Regions from separate parts of the Rummeliibacillus sp. TYF005 genome, predicted to be linked through region 4. Evidence: riboswitches for the same ligand, from Rfam matches in the RefSeq annotation. Region 4 holds a riboswitch; each other region holds the start of a gene.
The links. A riboswitch is a leader RNA that binds a small molecule or an ion and turns the genes downstream of it on or off. The one in region 4 is predicted to bind S-adenosylmethionine.
Positions count from the first base shown of each region.

Region 1: it holds a riboswitch for S-adenosylmethionine, as region 4 does, so the genes downstream of both, metK (methionine adenosyltransferase) here and CW357_RS15385 (hypothetical protein) in region 4, are expected to answer to the same signal.
Region 2: it holds a riboswitch for S-adenosylmethionine, as region 4 does, so the genes downstream of both, CW357_RS07290 (methionine ABC transporter ATP-binding protein) here and CW357_RS15385 (hypothetical protein) in region 4, are expected to answer to the same signal.
Region 3: it holds a riboswitch for S-adenosylmethionine, as region 4 does, so the genes downstream of both, CW357_RS09975 (methionine ABC transporter ATP-binding protein) here and CW357_RS15385 (hypothetical protein) in region 4, are expected to answer to the same signal.

Region 1 is NZ_ML122572.1:31,154-36,482, forward strand. It holds gene CW357_RS13960 (alpha/beta hydrolase family protein) at 1-768, shown strand, start outside; gene ytkD (RNA deprotection pyrophosphohydrolase) at 1-5, shown strand, start outside; gene CW357_RS13965 (hypothetical protein) at 781-1,236, shown strand; gene pckA (phosphoenolpyruvate carboxykinase (ATP)) at 1,600-3,186, opposite strand; SAM riboswitch class I at 3,387-3,502, shown strand; gene metK (methionine adenosyltransferase) at 3,768-4,973, shown strand; gene CW357_RS13980 (S16 family serine protease) at 5,028-5,329, opposite strand, start outside.
Region 2 is NZ_ML122550.1:25,671-30,999, reverse strand. It holds gene CW357_RS07305 (carbon-nitrogen family hydrolase) at 1-698, shown strand, start outside; gene CW357_RS07300 (Y-family DNA polymerase) at 1,097-2,353, shown strand; gene CW357_RS07295 (YolD-like family protein) at 2,393-2,728, shown strand; SAM riboswitch class I at 2,850-2,949, shown strand; gene CW357_RS07290 (methionine ABC transporter ATP-binding protein) at 3,078-4,091, shown strand; gene CW357_RS07285 (methionine ABC transporter permease) at 4,081-4,773, shown strand; gene CW357_RS07280 (MetQ/NlpA family ABC transporter substrate-binding protein) at 4,829-5,329, shown strand, end outside.
Region 3 is NZ_ML122558.1:8,100-13,428, forward strand. It holds gene CW357_RS09950 (acyl-CoA dehydrogenase family protein) at 1-1,525, shown strand, start outside; gene CW357_RS09955 (arsenate reductase family protein) at 1,666-2,022, shown strand; gene gcvH (glycine cleavage system protein GcvH) at 2,100-2,480, shown strand; gene CW357_RS09965 (toprim domain-containing protein) at 2,604-2,945, shown strand; gene CW357_RS09970 (thioredoxin family protein) at 2,958-3,266, shown strand; SAM riboswitch class I at 3,324-3,427, shown strand; gene CW357_RS09975 (methionine ABC transporter ATP-binding protein) at 3,552-4,577, shown strand; gene CW357_RS09980 (methionine ABC transporter permease) at 4,570-5,238, shown strand; gene CW357_RS09985 (MetQ/NlpA family ABC transporter substrate-binding protein) at 5,292-5,329, shown strand, end outside.
Region 4 is NZ_ML122582.1:5,344-10,672, forward strand. It holds gene CW357_RS15365 (KTSC domain-containing protein) at 1-156, shown strand, start outside; gene CW357_RS15370 (hypothetical protein) at 392-811, opposite strand; gene CW357_RS15375 (helix-turn-helix domain-containing protein) at 968-1,747, opposite strand; partial or broken gene CW357_RS18915 (LysE family translocator) at 1,816-2,405, opposite strand; SAM riboswitch class I at 2,635-2,737, shown strand; gene CW357_RS15385 (hypothetical protein) at 2,858-3,217, shown strand; gene CW357_RS18360 (hypothetical protein) at 3,585-3,755, shown strand; gene CW357_RS15390 (dicarboxylate/amino acid:cation symporter) at 3,780-5,033, opposite strand.

The DNA of each region.
Region 1 (5,329 bases), on a different contig from region 4:
ATTGAAAGCTTAAGGGATTATCCATCGCCTAATCCACGTGTTACATTAAAAGAAATAACATATTGGTCTGATGGTTTACGTGTAAAAGGCTTACTTGCTACTCCTGTTACTCATGCAAATTATGAAGGTATACTTTATTTGCGCGGTGGTATGCAGGGAGTAGGTATGGTGCGTCCTGCTAGAATCACTCAACTTGCTTCACATGGTTTCACTGTATTTGCACCATACTACAGAGGAACACGTGGTGGTGAAGGACGAGATGAATTCGGTGGTAAAGACCGATTAGATGCAGTTAATGCAGTGGAGGTTTTAAAGGAGTTTTGTAAAAAGGATCGTATTCATCTTTTCGCTTTCTCAAGAGGTGGTATTATGGCGCTATGGACGGGAATATTGCGCGATGATATTACTTCAATCGTGACATGGGGTGGCGTATCAAATGTAACCTATACGTACGAAGAAAGAACAGATATGCGAAGAATGATGAAAAGAGTATTTGGCGGTTCACCTCGGACAAATCCAATAGCATACGAAGAACGTACACCAATTGTCCATTTAAAAGACCTACATGCTTCAGTATTAATCATACATGGAATGCATGATGAGAATGTTGGATTCAAACATGCGCAGTTGTTAGAAAAAAATTTGAAAAATTTAAATAAACATGTAGAGACTTGGTATTATCCCGAATATACGCATTTTTTCCCGAGCGATATTAATCGGAGAGTTGTAGATGATGCCTGTCAGTGGATGAAGTTACAACATTCATAGGGGTGGCGAATTGTGGGCTATATTAAAGCGAGGGTGGACCCTGAAAAGCTAAAAAATAATAAATTGAAGTTTGAAGAAAAGTATCCTTATTGGGAAGAATTGTGGACCAATTACACAGAACCTTATTCTGAAGTTCAAATTCAAAATTGGAAAGAAGAAAAACAAGCAATCGAAGAATTAGAACAAATTAGTTATGTTTCAAGAAGTGAAGGACTTGTGAAAATCCAACTGGTTGTGTTGGAAGAAGATACACGAAATTACTTTAAAAATAAGCCACATATTGAGGGTAAGCTCAAATGGTTTTCCATTCTCTTTCATGATGATGAAATGAGAGAGGGTATAGAGATCCGTAATTATGGAGAAGAAGTTTTCTTTAACCAAGTAACAAAGGATGAAGCTGAAGGAATTGTCCATATGTTTGAAGAGTTTAAATTGATCGTCGAATTTGTACCAGATGATACAGATTAATGAAAACATTACACATTTGTTGTAATGTTTTTTTGTTGTGCAGAAATGTGGGGGAGATTTTATGACGTAAATTGCTTAGAGAGCGGATAAAATTTGAATTCGAGCGGATAAATGGATCACAGGAGCGGATAAAACCGTCTCAGGAGCGAATAAAACTATCTCAAGAGCGGATAAACCAATCACAGGAGCGGATAAACGGACCACCAGAGCGTATAAACCCATCCCAGGAGAAAATAAATTCATTTCACCATAAACGCTAAAGTCTCTCCAGATAAAAAATGCACAAAAAAACGAGCAGTTGAATATACTGCTCGTTTTTCATACGATTTTGGATTTACTTATAGGTTTTTAAATAATTTTTAGTTAAGCGAGTGGTGCACCATTTTTAGTGATTTCTTCTGCTGCTGCACCGAATTTTTTAAAGTTTTCATGGAACATACCAGCTAATTCTGTTGCTTTTTTATCATAAGCTTCTTTATTAGCCCAAGCATTACGTGGATTTAAAAGATTTGTTGGTACACCTTCGATTGCAGTTGGCATTGCAAGACCGAAGATAGGGTCTTTGTCAGTAAATACATCATTAAGTTTACCGTCGATAGCATCGCGTACCATTTTACGAGTGTAAGAAAGTTTCATACGACTACCTTCACCATAACTTCCGCCAGTCCAACCAGTGTTTACTAAGAATACATTTACTTGGTGTTCATCAATTTTCTTCCCTAACATTTCTGCATAAACAGTAGCGTGTAATGGGAAGAAAGGAGCTCCGAAGCAAGTTGAAAATACAGGTTCAGGTTCTACAACACCACGTTCTGTACCAGGTGTTTTTGAAGTGAAACCTGATAAGAAGTGATACATTGCCTGTTCTTTCGTTAACTTACTAATAGGAGGTAAAACTCCAAAAGCATCTGCTGTTAAGAAAATAACAGTTTTTGGATGACCTGCAATAGAAGGATCAACGATATTTTCGATGTTTTGGATTGGGTATGCAACACGAGTATTTTGTGTTAGTGTCTCATCATCGTAGTCAGGAATTCGAGTTTCGGAATCTACGATAACATTTTCAAGCACTGTACCGAATGTGATAGCATTATAAATTTCAGGTTCTTTTTCAGCTGAAAGGTTGATTGTTTTTGCATAGCAACCACCTTCAATATTGAACACGCCGTTATCAGACCAACCATGTTCATCGTCACCGATTAGTTTACGATTACCATCAGCTGATAACGTTGTTTTACCAGTACCTGATAAACCAAAGAATAGAGCAACGTCACCTTGTTCGCCTACATTTGCAGAACAATGCATTGGCAGGATTCCGTTTTGTGGTAATAAGTAATTCATAATACCGAAGATAGATTTTTTCATTTCCCCAGCGTATTCAGTGCCGCCGATTAAAATAATACGTTTTTCTAAAGATACGATGATGAAAGTTTCTGAAGCTGTACCATCAACTTTTGGGTCCGCTTTAAAAGTAGGAGCGGATAAAATAGTGAAATCAGCTTCATGTGCATTTAGTTCTTCATCAGTAGGACGGATGAATAGTTGGTGAGCAAATAGATTATGCCAAGCGTATTCATTAACAACGCGGATTGCTAAGCGAGAATCTTTGTCTGCACCTGCAAAGCCTTTAAACACAAAAACTTCTTCTTTTTGTTTTAAATAGTTAACAACTTTGTTATATAATGAATCAAATACTTCTGCAGAAATTGGTTGGTTAATCTTACCCCAATCAATTTGATCTTTAGAAGATTCTTCGACTACCATAAATTTATCTTTAGGTGAACGACCTGTATATTTGCCTGTTACTGCACGAACAGCGCCATCTACTGTTAAGATTGCTTCACCGCGGGAAGTTGCTTTTTCCACTAATTGTGGGACTGAAATTTGTTCTGAAATGTTATTTCCTTGTAATAAACCCTTCAGTTCATTCGCAATTTCTACTGAATTCATCTTTGTTCGTACCTTCCTTTTTATGTTATTACCCTTTAAAAGGGTTTCTATTCTTCATCTCGAGAATTAGTATAACACATTGAAATGAATAGTCTATACTAATAGGGATTTATTTTTATGATTTTGATTTTTTTGTTACTATAAGAAAATAAGTTTGACTTTCATAGTAATATCACTTACTATATGCATTAGAACGGATACTCTTATCCCGAGCTGGTGGAGGGTCAGGCCCTATGAAGCCCGGCAACCTGCATTATCTTTCACGTGATGCGTTGGTGCTAATCTGATGCAAGGAAGATTCCTTGAACGATAAGAGTGAAAGGTGCTTACGAAACATATCCTTTCCTCATTGATTTTCGATGAGTGAAAGGTTTTTTTTTTTCAAAAAATAGAAGCAAATCTGATTTGTTTCATTATTATATGCGATTTGTTGCATTCTATTTATATTATGGCACTTTCTATATCCTCGTGTTAAAAAAGCAGCTTATAGCTGGCTTGACGTTTAGAACTTAAACGGACATGGGTAATGAGTACCGTATCTTTTTTTCGAGAGGATCTCGTTGATAATAGGAGGAAACCAAATGACAAACAGAAGATTATTTACTTCAGAAAGCGTAACAGAAGGACACCCAGATAAAATTTGTGACCAAATTTCAGATGCAATTTTGGATGCTGTTTTAGCAAAAGATCCAAATGCACGTGTAGCATGTGAAACAACGGTTACAACAGGTCTAGTACTTGTAACAGGTGAGTTAACAACTACTACGTATGTAGATATGAAAGGTATTGTTCGCGATACAGTAGCGGAAATTGGCTACACTCGTGGTAAATACGGTTTTGATGCAGAAAACCTAGCAGTACTTGTTGCTGTAGGTGAACAATCACCTGATATCGCACAAGGTGTTGACAAAGCATTAGAAGCACGTGAAGGATCTATGACAGATGCAGACATTGAAGCAATTGGTGCAGGGGACCAAGGTTTAATGTTCGGCTATGCTTGCAACGAAACACCTGAGTTAATGCCACTTCCAATTAGCTTGGCACATAAATTAGCTCGTCGTTTAACAGAAGTTCGTAAATCAGGCCAATTAGATTACTTACGTCCTGATGGTAAAACACAAGTAACCATCGAGTATGATGAAAATAACCATCCAGTTAGAGTAGACACAATTGTTATTTCTACTCAACACGATGAAGAAGTATCTTTAGACCAAATTAAAAAAGATTTAAAAGCAGAAGTTATTGCCAAAGTTGTACCGGCAGAACTTCTAGATGACAACACAAAATACTTCATCAATCCAACAGGCCGTTTCGTAATTGGTGGCCCTAAAGGTGATGCAGGTCTTACTGGTCGTAAAATCATCGTCGATACTTACGGTGGATATGCTCGTCATGGTGGCGGTGCTTTCTCTGGGAAAGATGCTACAAAAGTTGACCGTTCTGGTGCATATGCAGCTCGTTATGTTGCGAAAAATATTGTTGCCGCAGGTCTTGCAGAACGTGCAGAAGTACAACTTGCATATGCAATCGGTGTTGCACAACCAGTATCAATCGCAGTCGATACTTTCGGTACTGGGAAAGTTAAAGAGAGTGATCTAGTAGAAGCAGTTCGAGAATTCTTTGACTTACGTCCAGCAGGAATTATAAAAATGCTTGACCTACGTCGCCCAATTTACAAACAAACAGCAGCTTACGGTCACTTTGGTCGTACAGACTTGAATGTGCCTTGGGAAAATACAGACAAAGCAGCAGCATTAAAAGCTAAATTTGCTGTTTCTCCAAAATAAAAGTGAAGTTTTAACAAAATAAAAAAGTCGTTCACAAAAAAGTGATCGACTTTTTTATTTTTCATTAATCTTTTCAACAACATCAATTGCCTCATCAATTGTTGCTACATCAAAAATTTGAATATTACTATTAATCGCCTTTCGTATCTTAATAGCTTCTTTTTTATTTTCGCTTGGAATAATCATATAAGAAATGCCTGAAATACTAGCGATTTGGATTTTTTCTTTTAACGCACCAATTGGTTTTACGTCTCCATTTTTGTCAATTGATCCAGTTATGGCAATAGGGTGTTCGTTTTGCAAATCTCCATTTTTAACCTTTCCAGATAATACAAGTGCTAAACCTCCGCTATCTC
Region 2 (5,329 bases), on a different contig from region 4:
GTAAAGGTGCTGAGCTCGTTATTTTGCCAGAAATGTGGAATACGGGTTACGCATTAGAAAGACTAGGAGAATTGGCAGATGTAAATGGTGAAAGAACAAAGGAATTTCTCCAAACATTAGCTTCGGAGCTCCATATTCACATTGTAGGTGGATCAGTAGCGACGAAAAAAGAAGAGGAATTTTATAATACGATGTTCACGGTGAATCACGATGGTGAACTAGTTGGAGAGTATGATAAAGCACATTTGTTCCGTTTGATGGATGAGCACTTACATCTTTCTGCTGGGGAAGGGCAAAATAATTTTGAATTAGGAGACATACAAGCTGCTGGGGTGATTTGTTATGATATCCGCTTCCCAGAATGGCTTCGTCTTCATGCGTTAAATGGCGCAAAGGTAATATTTGTCTCAGCACAATGGCCAACAGCAAGAATCGATCACTGGAAAACGTTGTTACAAGCTCGTGCTATTGAAAACCAAAGCTTTATCATTGCGGTAAATCGCATTAGTCATAAAAAAGAAAACTTTAATGGTCAATCGATGGTGATTGAGCCATGGGGAGAAGTATTGTGGACAGGGAGCGAAGAAGAAGAGTTAGCCATAGTCGATGTTGACTTTTCAAAAGTCGATGAGGTGCGTCAGAAGATTCCAGTATATGATGATAGACGCCCAGAATTGTATAAGGATATTTTGAAATAATTATTTAAACCCATTTTGCTGAGCAGAGTGGGTTTTAGTTTGGGGATTTTCATATATTTTTTTACGGATTAAAGCATGAGAACTAAATGGACGCATTATGAAAGCCTTTTTTAATTAATGACATCAATTTCACGGAACGTGGATACAATTCAAAATTGCGTGGATTGAAGACGAGAAAGCGTGGATTAAACATGCATTTGCGTGGATTGAAGACAGAAAGGCGTGGATTGAACAAGAAATTCCGTGGATTAAATAGCACGATCTTTAAACGGACTTCCTGAAAAGGATAATACCAACAAAAATATTGTTGTTTATTGGTAAGTGCGAATTCTTACTTGCCATCTCACTTATCTCATTTTAAAATAAGAACAAACGTTCCTTTTGTGAGGTGTGCTGAAATGTATGAAAATATGCCGAGAAGATCCATTATGTGTATAGATATGAGATGTTTTTATGCTAGTTGTATGGCTACTTTAGCTCATTTAGACGTTGAAAAAGAGGCAATTGCAGTTATAGGGAATTTCGAACAAAAAGGAAGTATTGTACTGGCTGCTTCTCCAATAATGAAACAACGTTTTCAAGTGAAAACTGGAACGAGACTATATGAGATACCGAAGCATCCAGATATTCATTTGTTTGAACCTAAGATGGAATACTTTGTACGCATGTCAGTCGAAATCACCAAGTTATTGAACAGCTATGTGCCGAAGGAGGCCATCCATGTATACAGCATTGACGAAAGTTTTGTGGATCTGACTGGCACTGAAAAACTGTGGGGAGATCCTGTAGAAACAGCACACCAAATCCAATATGAACTCTATAACCAATTTGAAATTCCTAGCACAGTTGGGATGGGTCCTAATATGTTATTAGCAAAACTTGCACTTGATTTAGATGCAAAAAAAACAGGGTTTGCGAAGTGGGACTTTGAAGATGTAGAAAAAAAGCTATGGCCTGTTGCACCATTATCTAAAATGTGGGGAATTGGCCATCGAATCGAGCGAACCCTTAATAATATGGGGATTTTTTCTGTTGGGGATTTAGCGCACGCTGATTTAACAACATTAGAAAGGCATTTTGGTATTATGGGCAATCAACTCTACTATCACGCTTGGGGAATTGATCTATCAAAAGTTGGCGAAGCGCCATTGATAGAAGGTCAAATTAGTTATGGTAAAAGCCAAATATTGATGCGGGATTACAACACTAAAACGGAAGTGCTCGCCGTACTTCTAGAAATGTGTGAAGATGTGGCAAGAAGAGCGCGTGAAGCTTATAAAGTAGGACGTACGATTACGCTTGGGATTTCTTATAGCAAAAACGCTTTTGGAGGAGGTTTCCAGCGTTCACGTACGATAGATGAAGCAACAAACGATACGATGATTATTTATCAAATTTGCCAACAGATATTGAACGAACAATACAACGAGCGCCCTGTACGACAAATCAGTGTCAGTATTTCAAAGTTAGAATCAGAACATTCTATGCAACTTAGTTTTTTTGATAAAACACGTTGGAAACGGCGACAACTTGGGACCACAATGGATCACCTTCGTACCCACTATGGTTCTACGGCTCTATTACGTGCCGTATCATATACAAATGCAGGAACAGCTATCGATCGTTCTAAATTACTCGGTGGGCATAAAATTTAAATCTAAAACTGATTCCAATACTAAGGAGTGGTATTACAAATGTTACGTGATCGAGGTAACATAAAATGGACTGCTATGATGTTGCCAGAACATGTACAAAGACTAAGAACCTGGCAACAAGAAGATCAGCAAATCACAAAGCCGACCTTTGATGAATGGACCCTACAAGCCTTAGAGGAAGAACTTTTGCAAGCATATTACGGCAAAAAAGAAGTATTATTAGACGTTTGGCACCAACAAACTAGTGTTCACTATAGAGGAATCATCACCAAACTAATTAGCGAAGAAAAAAAGCTATGCCTACACAATGATACCCAATATAAAGATAAATGGGTTCCGGTAGAATTTATCCTCAATGTTAAGGTATTTGAATAATAGACATAAAATAAGCCAATATAAAAATATTTTTAAATAATTTATTTTTTCTAAAAATAGATTGACAAATAATATAAAAAGAAATAATATGGTTAACATAAACTTACAACTTAACAAATGGAATTTATCAAGAGTGACTGAGGGATAGGCCCTGTGAAGTCCAGCAACCCCCGTTTGGGAAGGTGCTAATTCCTACAGAATTTATTTCTGAAAGATAAATCGACATCTGATTAGAAGATACATCTTTCAGTAGAAGGATGTATCTTTTTTTAGTAGGAATACATAGTTTTTCAATAGAAATTATGAATTTTTGTGCAATAGTAATTTAACAATGATTAGAGGGATGTATATGCTGGAAATACAAAATGTATCAAAGATTTACAAGGTAAAAAAGAAAAGCGTAACCGGTGTAGATCATGTCTCATTGACAATTGATAACGGAGAGATATTTGGAATAGTTGGTTATTCTGGAGCAGGCAAGAGTTCCTTATTACGGTGCATTAATTTATTAGAACAGCCAACAGATGGACAGATATTAATCGATGGTCAAGATTTAACAAAATTAAAAGGTGAGCAACTTCGACAAGCACGATTGAAAATCGGGATGATTTTCCAACACTTTTACTTAATTAGCCAAAAAACAGTAGGGGAAAATATTGAGTTTGCATTGAAAGCTGCAAATATATCAAAAGAAAAGAGAAATGAAAGAGTCAAAGAGTTGCTCCATATGGTTGGTTTGTCAGATAAAAAAGATGTGTTTCCAGCCCAGTTAAGTGGTGGACAAAAACAGCGTGTGGGAATCGCAAGAGCATTAGCTAATAACCCCTCTATATTACTTTGCGATGAAGCAACATCAGCGCTTGACCCAACAACAACAACCTCTATTTTACGATTGTTAAAGAAAATCAACCGAGAACTTGGTATTACAATTGTTCTAATAACACATGAAATGGATGTTGTGAAGGAAATTTGTGATCGCATGGCTATTATGCAAAATGGAAAGGTAATCGAAGAAGGTGCGGTATATGATATTTTCGCCAATCCTGAAAAGTCGCTAACTCAGGAATTTATCAGCAGTGTAGTGTCTTTTGATATTCCGCCAACCATTTTACAAAACGTTAAAGGTAAGGTAGTCAAAATTTTATTCAAAGGCGATGTAGCTGGTGAAGGTGTTATTTCAGATATGCTACAGCAATTTGAGGTACGTGGGAACTTTCTACACGGCACAATTGAATATATACAGGAAAGACCTCTTGGTATTTTTCTAATGGAACTGAATGGGCAAGTGGCAGATATTAACCGTTCGATTTCCTATATGGAAAGTCGTGGAGTCACAGTGGAGGTGTTAAACAATGCTATTTGATCCTAGTCATTTTACAGAAATGCTTCCTGATATTTGGAAAGCATTTGGTCAAACGCTTCTAATGGTAGGTATTTCATTAGCAGTGGCCTTGGTCATTGGTTTACCACTTGGTTTGCTTTTATTCATCACAGGAAAAGGCTTGTTTTCTACAAGTAGATCCGGTTTACTTGGTAACCGCTTTGTGAATGTAGTGGTTGGCTTTATCGTTAACTTAATACGTTCAATTCCATATATCATTCTTTTAGTAGCGTTATTCCCAGTTACTAAGTGGTTAATAGGCGATACGATAGGGCCTATTGCAGCAAGTGTTTCTTTGTCAGTCGCATCAATTCCGTTTTTCGCAAGACTTGTTGAAACATCACTTCGAGAAATTGATAAAGGTGTTATTGAGGCGTCTATTGCAGTAGGGGCGACACGTTGGATGATTATTAAAGACGTGTTACTTCCAGAAGCAAAATCTGGTGTCATTCAAGGAATCACCATGACTATTATTAGTTTAGTAGCATACTCAGCAATGGCAGGAATTATCGGTGGTGGTGGTATCGGTGACCTAGCAATTCGCTTTGGCTACTACCGTTATGACAACACTATTATGATCGCGACAGTTGTGATATTAATCATCATTGTCCAAGCAATTCAATTAGCAGGAGACGCGATTGCAAAAGCAGTCGATAAACGTTAAAAGTAACTAGCATTCTGAAAAAATAGCTTTTTATAAAAAATTGGGGGTTTTAAACATGAAGAAATTTTTGTTTAGCGTATTAACGCTAGTACTAGCAGTGGCTTTAGCGGCTTGTGGTGGAGATAAATCAAAAGATACAAGTAAAGCAACAAAAACAAAAGACATTACAATTGGTGCAACAGCAGGTCCATATAGTGATATGCTTAAAAAAGCAATCGTACCGGAGCTTGAAAAGAAAGGATACAAAGTAGAGTTAAAAGAATTTAGTGATTATATCCAACCGAACAAAGCATTAGATTCTGGTGACATTGATGCGAATTTATTCCAACACTCTATCTACTTAGAAAACTTTAACAAACAAAATGGAACAAAAATCAAAGGTCTAATCATTGTACCAACAGCACCAATGGGCTTTTTCTCTAAAAAATATAAATCAGTCGATGATATCAAAGATGGAGCAACAATTGCCATTGCAAACGACCCATCAAACTTAGCTCGTACTTTAAAATCTTTACAAGATCAGGGACTAGTCAAAATTGATGATAATATTGACCAA
Region 3 (5,329 bases), on a different contig from region 4:
TCTTGGCTTAGATAAAATTTCTTCAGCATTAATAACTGAAAAAATGGCTTTAGCAGGGGGCTTTTCTATTACACATGGTGCGCATGTTGGCATTGGTTCATTACCAATCGTATTATTTGGTAATGACGATCAAAAGCAAAAGTACCTACCAAAACTAGCATCTGGCGAACTAATTGCAGCTTATGCTTTAACAGAGCCTAGTTCAGGGTCTGACGCATTAGGTGCTAAAACAACTGCAAAGCTAAATGCAGAAGGAACACACTATATTCTAAATGGTGAGAAACAATGGATTACAAACTCAGGTTTCGCAGATGTATTTGTAGTCTATGCGAAAATTGATGGCGATAAGTTTTCAGCATTTATCGTAGAACGTGGTTTCCCAGGTGTATCAACTGGTGCTGAAGAAAAGAAAATGGGTATTAAATCTTCTTCTACACGTACATTAATTTTAGAAGATGTGCCTGTACCTGTTGAAAACTTATTAGGTGAAGTAGGTCGCGGTCATGTCATCGCATTTAATATTCTTAACATCGGTCGTTATAAATTGGGTGTTGGGGCAATCGGGGCTTCAAAACGAGCACTTGAATTAGCAATTTCTTATTCAAATCAACGCCAACAATTTAATACACCTATTTCATCTTTCAACCTAACTAAAGAAAAACTATCTACAATGGCTGCTAAATTGTATGCATCTGAATCTTTAATCTATCGTACAGTTGGATATTTCGAAGATCGTATGAGTCAACTAAGTGAAGAAGAAAAGAATGATGGTAAAGCTGTTGCAGCTTCAATAGCAGAATATGCAATTGAATGCTCTATCAACAAAGTATTCGGCTCTGAAACACTTGACTATATCGCAGACGAAGCAGTTCAATTACATGGCGGATATGGCTATATGCAGGAATATGAAGTTGAGCGTATCTATCGTGATTCACGTATCAACCGTATTTTCGAAGGAACAAACGAAATTAACCGTCTAATTGTACCAGGAACTTTCGTGAAAAAGGCGATGAAAGGTGAGCTACCACTTCTTCAACAAGCACAAAGCCTACAATCTGAATTGCTATCAATGTTCCCTGAAGAAATCGGTGACGAACCATTAGCGCAAGAAAAACACTTAGTGAAGATGGCAAAGAAAATTGCATTATTAGCAGCAGGAACAGCAGTTCAACGTTTCGGTACAAAACTAGAGCAAGAACAAGAGATTTTAGTGAATATTGCTAATATCGCTAACCAATTATTCGCGATGGAATCAGTTGTTCTTCGTACTGAAAAAGCACTTGCTCGTGACGGATTCGATAAAGCTGCACAAAAAGTTTTATACACAGAAATTTTCGTTCAAGAAGCATTTGCTGAAATTGAAAAAGAAGCAAAAGAAACAATTATTGGTTCTGTAGAAGGTGACAATGCTCGCATGTTACTATCTGCTCTACGTAAACTTACACGATTCACTCCATATAATTTGATTGCTAAAAAACGTCAAGCTTCTGTAAAACTAATTGCTGCAGAGAAATATACAGTATAGTATTTGAAGAATTTGTATAACGTAGAGAAATCCGGTCATCCTAATAGAGTGATCGGATTTCTTTCTTGAATAAGAAAGTCATCATACAATACAATGAAGAGAAGGGATGTAGTTATAAAACATATAAAAGGAGCATTCTTATGACGATCAGATTAATTCAATACCCAAAATGTACAACATGTAAAAAAGCACAAGCTTGGTTAAAGGAAAATGGAATCGAGTTTGAATTACAACATATAGTTGAACAAACACCTACAAAAGAAGAATTAACAAATTTTTTGAAAATGAGTGGCCTGCCATTGAAAAAATTCTTTAATACTTCTGGGATGAAATATCGCGAACTACAATTAAAAGATCGCTTAAAGGAAATGTCTGAAGATGAGCAACTTGAATTGTTAGCATCAGATGGAATGCTCATTAAAAGACCGATTGTTACCGATGGTCAAAGAATCACATTAGGTTTTAAAATTGATGACTTTGAAAAGACATGGAAATAGTTATACATTTGCTTGTTTTTAAATACGGAATATGTCAAAATTGAAGTGAATTTAAATACATATTTGGAGGGTTAATGATGAGCATACCAACAGATTTACGTTATACAGAAGAACATGAATGGGTAAAAGCAGAAGATGGAAAAGTACGCATCGGAATTACAGAGTTCGCACAATCAGAACTAGGTGATATCGTATTCGTTGAACTTCCACAAGTAGGTGACGATCTAGTAGCAGATGAACCATTTGGTAGTGTTGAATCTGTAAAAACTGTATCTGAACTTTATGCACCTATTTCAGGTAAAGTTGTAGAAATTAATGAAGAACTAGAAGATAGCCCAGAATTTGTTAACGAATCTCCATATGAAAAAGCATGGATGGTTGTGATTGAACCTTCTGACGTATCACAAATTGAAGAATTACTTACACCAGAAAAATACCAAGAACTAATCGAAGAATAATCTTGCCAATAAAAGCGCCACACTTTTTGTGTTGGCGCTTTTACGTACATCAAGCAGTTCACACTATTAAGTTAAGGTTTTTACTGCACTCAATGCGGGATAAAACTGTAAGGAGGAATTAGCTTGTCTGATAAAGTGCTTATTGTAGAAGGTAGGCAGGATAAATTGCAAATTCACCCCATATTAGCAGAAGATATTCCAATTCTATGTACGAATGGAACGATTAGTGCGAGTAATTTAGAAGAACTTATCTATCCCTATGAAGAATATGATTTATATGCTTTTTTTGACGAAGATTATTCAGGCGATTGCCTTCGTGCTTTGATGAAGAGAGAATATCCTGAGACGTATTTTTTACGAACCCTTTCTTTATATAAACAAGTGGAAGTAACGCCAAGAAAATATTTAGCTAGAATATTATTGGCTGCTGATTTTAAAGTAAATCCAGCTTATCTTATAGAATAGGAATGACAAGTTATGCAAGAATGGTCAATTGAAGAATGGGAGAATATGAAGGAAAGTAAAGAACAATGTACTTTCTATTTATACACTTCAATGTGTGGAACGTGCCAAGTAGCTTCTAAAATGATGGAGATTATGGAAGCAACCTTTCCAGACATTCCAATGGGAAAGGCTAATATCAATTATGTGGAACAATTAGCCATAGACTATAAAATTGAAAGTGTCCCATGTTTACTAATTACTGAAAATGGAAAAGTAAGAGATAAAATCTATGCATTTCAATCTGTTTCATACTTATTTGAAAAAATTCAGAAAAAAGATTGACGATGTTAACATAGAGTGGTAAAGTAACAAACATAAATTAAATAATTATTTACGTTACTCTTATTTAGAGAGGTGGAGGGAAGTGCCCTATGAAGCCCGGCAACCGTCACAATGTGACACGGTGCCAATTCACGCAAAGTGAGAACTTTGGAAGATGAGAGAACGGTTTTCGTATATTACGTGGACCCTTCTGTTAATCTTACAGAAGGGTCTTTTATATTAAAAGCGAAAGAGGCTGTTCAGACCCGAGCGACAATGACGTAAATATAAAAGGTGGTTTTGAGTATGATTCAACTAGAAAATGTCGTAAAAAAATACAAAACCGCTAATGGATCTCTAACTGCAGTTAATGATGTTAACCTATCAATAAATGATGGTGAGATTTTTGGCATTATCGGTTATAGTGGTGCTGGTAAAAGCACAATGATCCGTTTACTCAATGGCTTAGAAAAGCCTACATCAGGTAAAGTCACAGTAAATGGACAGAATATTTCATCGATTAAAGGGAAAGAACTTCGAAATGCACGCCATAAAATAAGTATGATTTTCCAACACTTCAACTTATTATGGTCGAGAACAGTCGAAGAGAATATAGCATTTCCATTAGAGATTGCTGGTATTAGTAAAGCAGAACGTCAGAAACGTGTACTTGAACTAGTAGAGTTAGTCGGCTTGAAAGGAAGAGAAAAAGCATATCCTTCCCAACTATCAGGTGGACAAAAGCAACGTGTAGGTATTGCTAGAGCGCTAGCAAATAATCCAGAAGTGTTACTTTGTGATGAAGCAACCTCAGCCCTTGACCCAGAAACAACGGATGCAATCTTAGACTTACTTGTAAGTATCAATGAAAAACTTGGACTAACAATTGTTTTAATCACACATGAGATGCATGTCATCCGAAAAATTTGTCATCGTGTAGCAGTGATGGAAGCTGGGAAAGTTGTTGAGCAAGGAAATGTTCTAGAAGTTTTCCAATCTCCAAAAGCAACTGTAACAAAGAAATTCGTTTCTCAAGTTACTGAAACAGCTGGGCACAAAGAGTCCATTTCACAAATGTTGGATGATTACCCGAATGATCAGTTGATAAAGTTATTCTTTGTTGGTTCTAAAACTGAGCAACCTGTAATCTCTTATTTGATACGAGAGTTTGGTATCGATGTGAATATTGTGCATGGCAATATATCTCCGACAAAGAGTGGTCCATATGGTACGTTAATCGTCCGAATTGTTGGAAATGATAGCGACGTATCAAATGCGATTCAATATTTAGATGAACAAGGTATTAAAACGGAGGTGATCAAGAATGCTTAATGATCTCTTTCCGAATGTCGATTGGGAAATCATGTGGGAAGCTACAAGAGAAACCATTTACATGACGGCTGTTTCAACAGTTCTTACATTCATAATTGGTTTAGTTCTTGGGATTCTGTTATTCCTTACAAGTCCAACACAACTTTGGGCGAACAAAGTTGTCAACTTACTAACGGGCTCTGTTGTGAATATTTTCCGATCAATTCCATTTATCATTTTAGTTATTCTTTTAATTCCATTTACAAACTTTTTACTAGGAACAATTCGTGGAGCCAATGCAGCGTTACCAGCTTTAATCATAGGAGCTGCACCATTCTATGCTCGAATGGTTTTGATCGCTTTACGTGAAATTGATAAAGGTGTAATTGAAGCGGCACGTTCTATGGGAGCTAAAACTTGGACAATCATTTATAAGGTTTTAATCCCAGAGTCATTACCCGCTTTAATATCAGGTATTACCGTAACAGCAGTAGCATTAGTTGGTTACACTGCAATGGCAGGTGTAATCGGTGCTGGTGGTTTAGGAAACTTAGCGTTTATGGATGGCTTCCAACGAAGTCGTAACGATGTAACATTTGTCGCAACTGTATTAGTGTTAGTGATTGTATTTATCATTCAATTTATAGGTGATTTTATTACATCCAAAACAGATAAACGATAGTTTGGTGTATACGTATTAACGTTCACATATTTGAAAAGAAAAGGGGAAAAAACATGAAGAAACTTGTAGCAGGAATTCTAACAGCATCATT
Region 4 (5,329 bases):
TTAAGAATTGAATTTATCAAAGATGGTGTATTCGAATACTACGGAGTTCCAGAATTGTATTACAAAGGTCTAATGGAAGCCGATTCACCAGGACGTTATTTCAAACAATTTATAAAAGACAAATATCGTTTTGTACGATTGCAAAATCAGTCTTAACGTATGTATAGCTTAAAGCTTCGATGCCTTTATGGTATTGAGGCTTTTCTTTTAACTACAAGTATTACTTTATTCATTAAACGGTTGTAACATGACTTTTCTCATTTATTTTGGCTCTCTTAAATTATTAACATAATTAAAAGAAGTCCTTTTTTGTTAAGTTTCCTTTTCAAATTAAACGGACTAACGCAACCGTCTTGTTTTTATTAATTTTTACTAAATCCCTATGCAATTCTCACTTCAATTCAATCTCATCCGTATGTTCTTTATTCGCATGATCTTCCCATATAATCCGTACATGATAGGAATCTTCTTTTTCTGGTGCGTCTCCTCCATACAATTCGGGATACGAAAAAGGATGGAGTGTGTAGTTTTTTCCATTAATATCTTTAAACTCTTTGAACTCTGTTTGCTCAGCCATTACTTTTCCGTTTTTTATAAGTTCAAGCTTCTTCACTGTCAATTTTTCATCATTTTTTTGATCGACATTTGCTATCCATCCTATAGAACTTCCACCAATCTTTTCTTCTACATATTCGGCTTTCCATACGCTATTTTCCGAACTTCCATCTATTTTATTCTCGTAGAAATTCCAATACGTAATCGCCCCAAGTATTAATGCAACAATAAATGCTAATGTAAAATAGTTTTTCATCCCATCATCCCCTATCTGACAACTGAATCAATACTTATCCGCTTTATTGTACAAAATTCATCCAAATATTATAAAGATATCTAACGTATTACCACCTTTCAAAAATTAAATATAATATCGATAAGCTTCAAGCAGTACCTATTCACTTACTCTACTTCAATGACCATCCCTTGCTTCAGCTGCATATGTTTCTATCATTTCCATCATCACATCATCCAATTTTTTGCTTAATCTGCAATATAAATAACCAAATGGGTTTTTGATGTTGCATTTTTTTGTTTTTTGAATAACTTCTTTAAAAAGAGTGAACCCGATCTCTTCAAGTTTCATTTTTTGAGTTTGCCATACTTCCCATTTTAGTAATGGCTTGAGTTGTTTTTGGATTACGCTTAGAAATCTCTTTGTCGCCTTCGTTTCACCAGTAGTTGCAGCTAGATGATGGAAGATACGATTTCTTAATGATGAATTTAGCATCGGATAGGTATGTTTTACATATAAATGTTTTTGGTTAAGAGAATTAGATGGTTCCTTTTGAAAATTGGTTGCTTCATCCTTACGCTCACATGCATTTTCGGCTTTCTCTTGATGTGACACGCTCGATGTGTCATGCGAAGATAAAATTAAAATGATGTTGGCACCTTTAATGCCATTCATCTTTTTTGTATGTATACGTTGAATAATCTGAAGTTCTTCAAGATGTTTTAAACTTCGAAAAACGGTTCTTATAGATATTCCTAAAGATTCTGCGATTGTTTTTGCTTTTAGATGACATACCCCTGGGTAATCTAGTGCATGCGATGCGACTTTATATAACACAGCTTTTTCTGATTCCGTTAATTCATAAAAATTTTTTCGAATATGACATTCCACATGTTCGTCCATTTCCTGTACGCTTTCAAATATGACATACGTTGCTAAATAGTCAAAACGCGCCATTTACATCTACCTACTTTCTTTCTATTTACTAATTACATAGAAAGTAGGAAGGAAAATCGGACAAAATTTTATTGTAATGAAGAAGTAAGGGAAGCTATACCAAACAACAAAATGATGAGGCCCGAAATTCGATTAATCACAGATAGCATTTTATACTCTATCCGCTCCTTAACTAAACTCACAACAAAACTAAGGAGTAGCCACCAAAAAGCAGAGCCTAAAAAAACTCCTAATACTAGTAGGGACGATGAAATGATGTTACTTTGACTATTTGAAAATCCTAGACCGGCGAATATTCCTATAAACGATAGTATTGTCATCGGATTTGTGATGGTAAGAAAAAAACAGAAATATACGCACTCCAAATTTTTGTTCCTTGTGCTTTTGCTGATTGCACTGAAGCTTTTGACATCATTGTTTTAACGCCTAAATAGCAAAGGAAAATCCCCCCTATTAATTGAAGCCAAAATTGTTGACCTATTAAAAAATTCGTGACAATAGTCAAGCCAAATACGGCAAATATACTATAAAGAGCATCCGCCGTTGCTGCTCCCAATCCTGTAAAAAGCCCAACTACTCTACCATAGGCGATCGTTCTACGAATACATAAAATCCCAATTGGACCAACAGGAGCTGCAATCGAAAAACCAATAAGCATTCCTTTAAGAAAAGTAAAAAAATCTACCACTCTTATTCCCCCTTATATTTTTGCCATTAACCATACATTAATAGATAATAACGAGTGTACACGACAATCAGCACTATTTCTAGCTGAATTTTCAAACTATTGTAAATTTAAAAACCATAGAATACCTGATATCAACAAAAAACCAATAATTATCCTTGTATCCATAAATATAATATGTTACAATAGCACTAATTTAATAAGGTTATCGAGAGTGAACGAGAGTCCTGGCTCATTGACTTCACAGCAACCTGCCAAGCGGTAAGGTGCTTCATCCAGCAAAGCAGTGCTTTGAATGATAACGAACGGGATTTAGCGAACCCCTCTATTGCATTCACAACTGCAGTAGAGGGGTTTATTTTTTTCTCTTCATACCTTATTGAAATAGAGACCATTTTGGCTCATAAAAAAGGAGAGAATCTAAAATGAACAGCAGTAGTCTTATTCGAACACAAATGATTCAACATCTATCAGCAAAGGATTTTTTCAAACATCTTGGAAATTGTGTTCAACAAGAGTTATCCGAAAATGGAGATGTATGTGAAGTAGTAGTCAAAACATTGCCCCATTACTACATGACAGTTAAGTTCCAAAGAAAGACATATCAATTGGCTTTCAAAAAAAGTCAGATAAACCGATTGATGAAGGAAGAAATCTTTGCATTAGACCGAACAATTTGGATGATTTTAGAACAAAAAGGTCTCAAGATTCCAGTAACCTCAGGAAATTATATGAAACATGTATTTCCTCACGGGCACCGTACAGTGATTTGTACATCAAAATAATCTGTAACGTAAACAAAGGAACACCCGCTAAGCTTGGAGTGTTCCCTTGTTTCATTCTGGATTGATTCATTCGCGGAGGACTTAAATTGTCCGGAACGTGGGTTCAATTTCTATTTGCGTGGATTGAACTCCCGATTGCGTGGATTGGATTCCTAAATGCGTGGATTAAACCCTGATTTGCGTGGATTGGATGCTCGATTGCGTGGATTGGATTTCTAATCATTCTTGATAGTTCAAGACTACTTATCGCGGATAGTTTTTTTGAATCTAATGAAATATCTGTCGCGCTTAATAGGAGTATCTCCTTCTTTTCTTTGATGCACTTACGGATGACCTAAATTGTCCGGAACGTGGATTCAATTTTGAATTGCGTGGATTGGATGCTCGATTGCGTGGATTAAACCCTGATCTGCGTGGATTGGATCCCAAAATACGTGGATTCCCCATCGTTTTGCGTGGATTGGCTAATAAAGTAAAGAAACCAAAGAAAAAGTCCTTAACCTATGAAGAGATTAAGGACTTAGTTGTTCTTCATTAATCTGAAATTTTTCGCTACCCCGCCTTATTGTGCTTGAGGTAGTGATTTTTCATTTTCTGTATATTGTTCTTCGCTACCTTTTTCAGTTTGCGAAACGTACATTGCACATACAGCATCTCCTGACACATTTACTGCCGTACGAGCCATATCAAGTATTCGGTCAATACCGATTATTAAAGCAATTCCTTCTACTGGTAATGACACAGCATTTAATACCATTGCTAACATGATTAGACCAGCTCCAGGCACTGCTGCTGTACCAATACTTGCAAGAACTGCGATGATGACAACAATCGCTAATTCTGTGATAGTAAGATTGACTCCATATACTTGTGCTATAAATACAGTTGCAACCCCCTGCATAATGGCTGTTCCATCCATATTTACTGTCGCACCTAGCGGCTGAACGAAACTACTTATAGATTTAGGGACACCTAGTTTAGTTTGAGCTAATTTCATAGAAATCGGCAATGTTGCACCACTACTTGAAGTACTAAACGCAACCGTCATGGCCGGGAAGAAATCCTTCACAAATTGAATTGGATTCTTTTTCGCCAAAAATTTAAGCGCACCACCGTAAACCAAAACAAAGTGAACGATTAATGCGACTAAAACGACAATCATATAAAGTCCCATTGCTTTAATCGCATCAAATCCTTGTTTACCAATCGCAGAAGCGATCAAACCAAATGTACCATATGGTGCAAATTTCATAACTAATGATACTAAATACAGCATAATTTCATTAGCCTCATCAACTACCTTTAAAGCAGACTTTACTCGGTCTCCCAAAAATGCTAAAGCTATCCCTATGAATACCGAGAAGAAAATAATTTGCAACATGTTTGCTTCTACAAATGCTGCTACAGGATTAGTCGGTATAATCCCTAATAACGTATCTGTAACTGCTGGTGCTTCTTGAGATTCATAGCTTAAACCTTCTGTATTAAATGTGCCTACCGTACCCGGTTTTATAATGGAAGCAAGTATAATGGCAATTGTTATAGCAATAGCTGTTGTAGCTAAAAAGAAGGCTATTGATTTCACACCAATTTTACCAAGTTTTTTAGGATCACCAATATTCGCAGTACCTAAAACAATAGAGAAGAAAACGAGTGGAACAACCAGCATTTTGATCAAGCTTATGAAAATCGTTCCGAGAGGTGTCAAGAAGTATTTGTCGATAGATGTAAAAGCGTTGGGCATTGATAAGTTCATCACAAGACCTGCAACTGCCCCCAAAATAAGTGCTATTAAAATGTGCTTCGCTAATTTCATAAATTTCCCCCTTTAACTTAAAAGAATATTCAATAAATTTTGTATCTATTACAATTATATACTATTTTTTTCTGCAAATGGTATAAAATTTTCTATTTTTCATAAAAATCGTGCTATAAGCCGTGCCCTTAAAAATTTAGAATAACTTAAAAGTTGTTTTATAAATAAGCTGTCGACTTTTCTAAATGGAATTGAATTTACTCTGCTAGGAATTAAACTGTCCGGAACGTGGATTCAATATCGATTTGTGTGGATTGGATGCCCGAATGTGTGGATTAAACCTTAACTTACGTGGA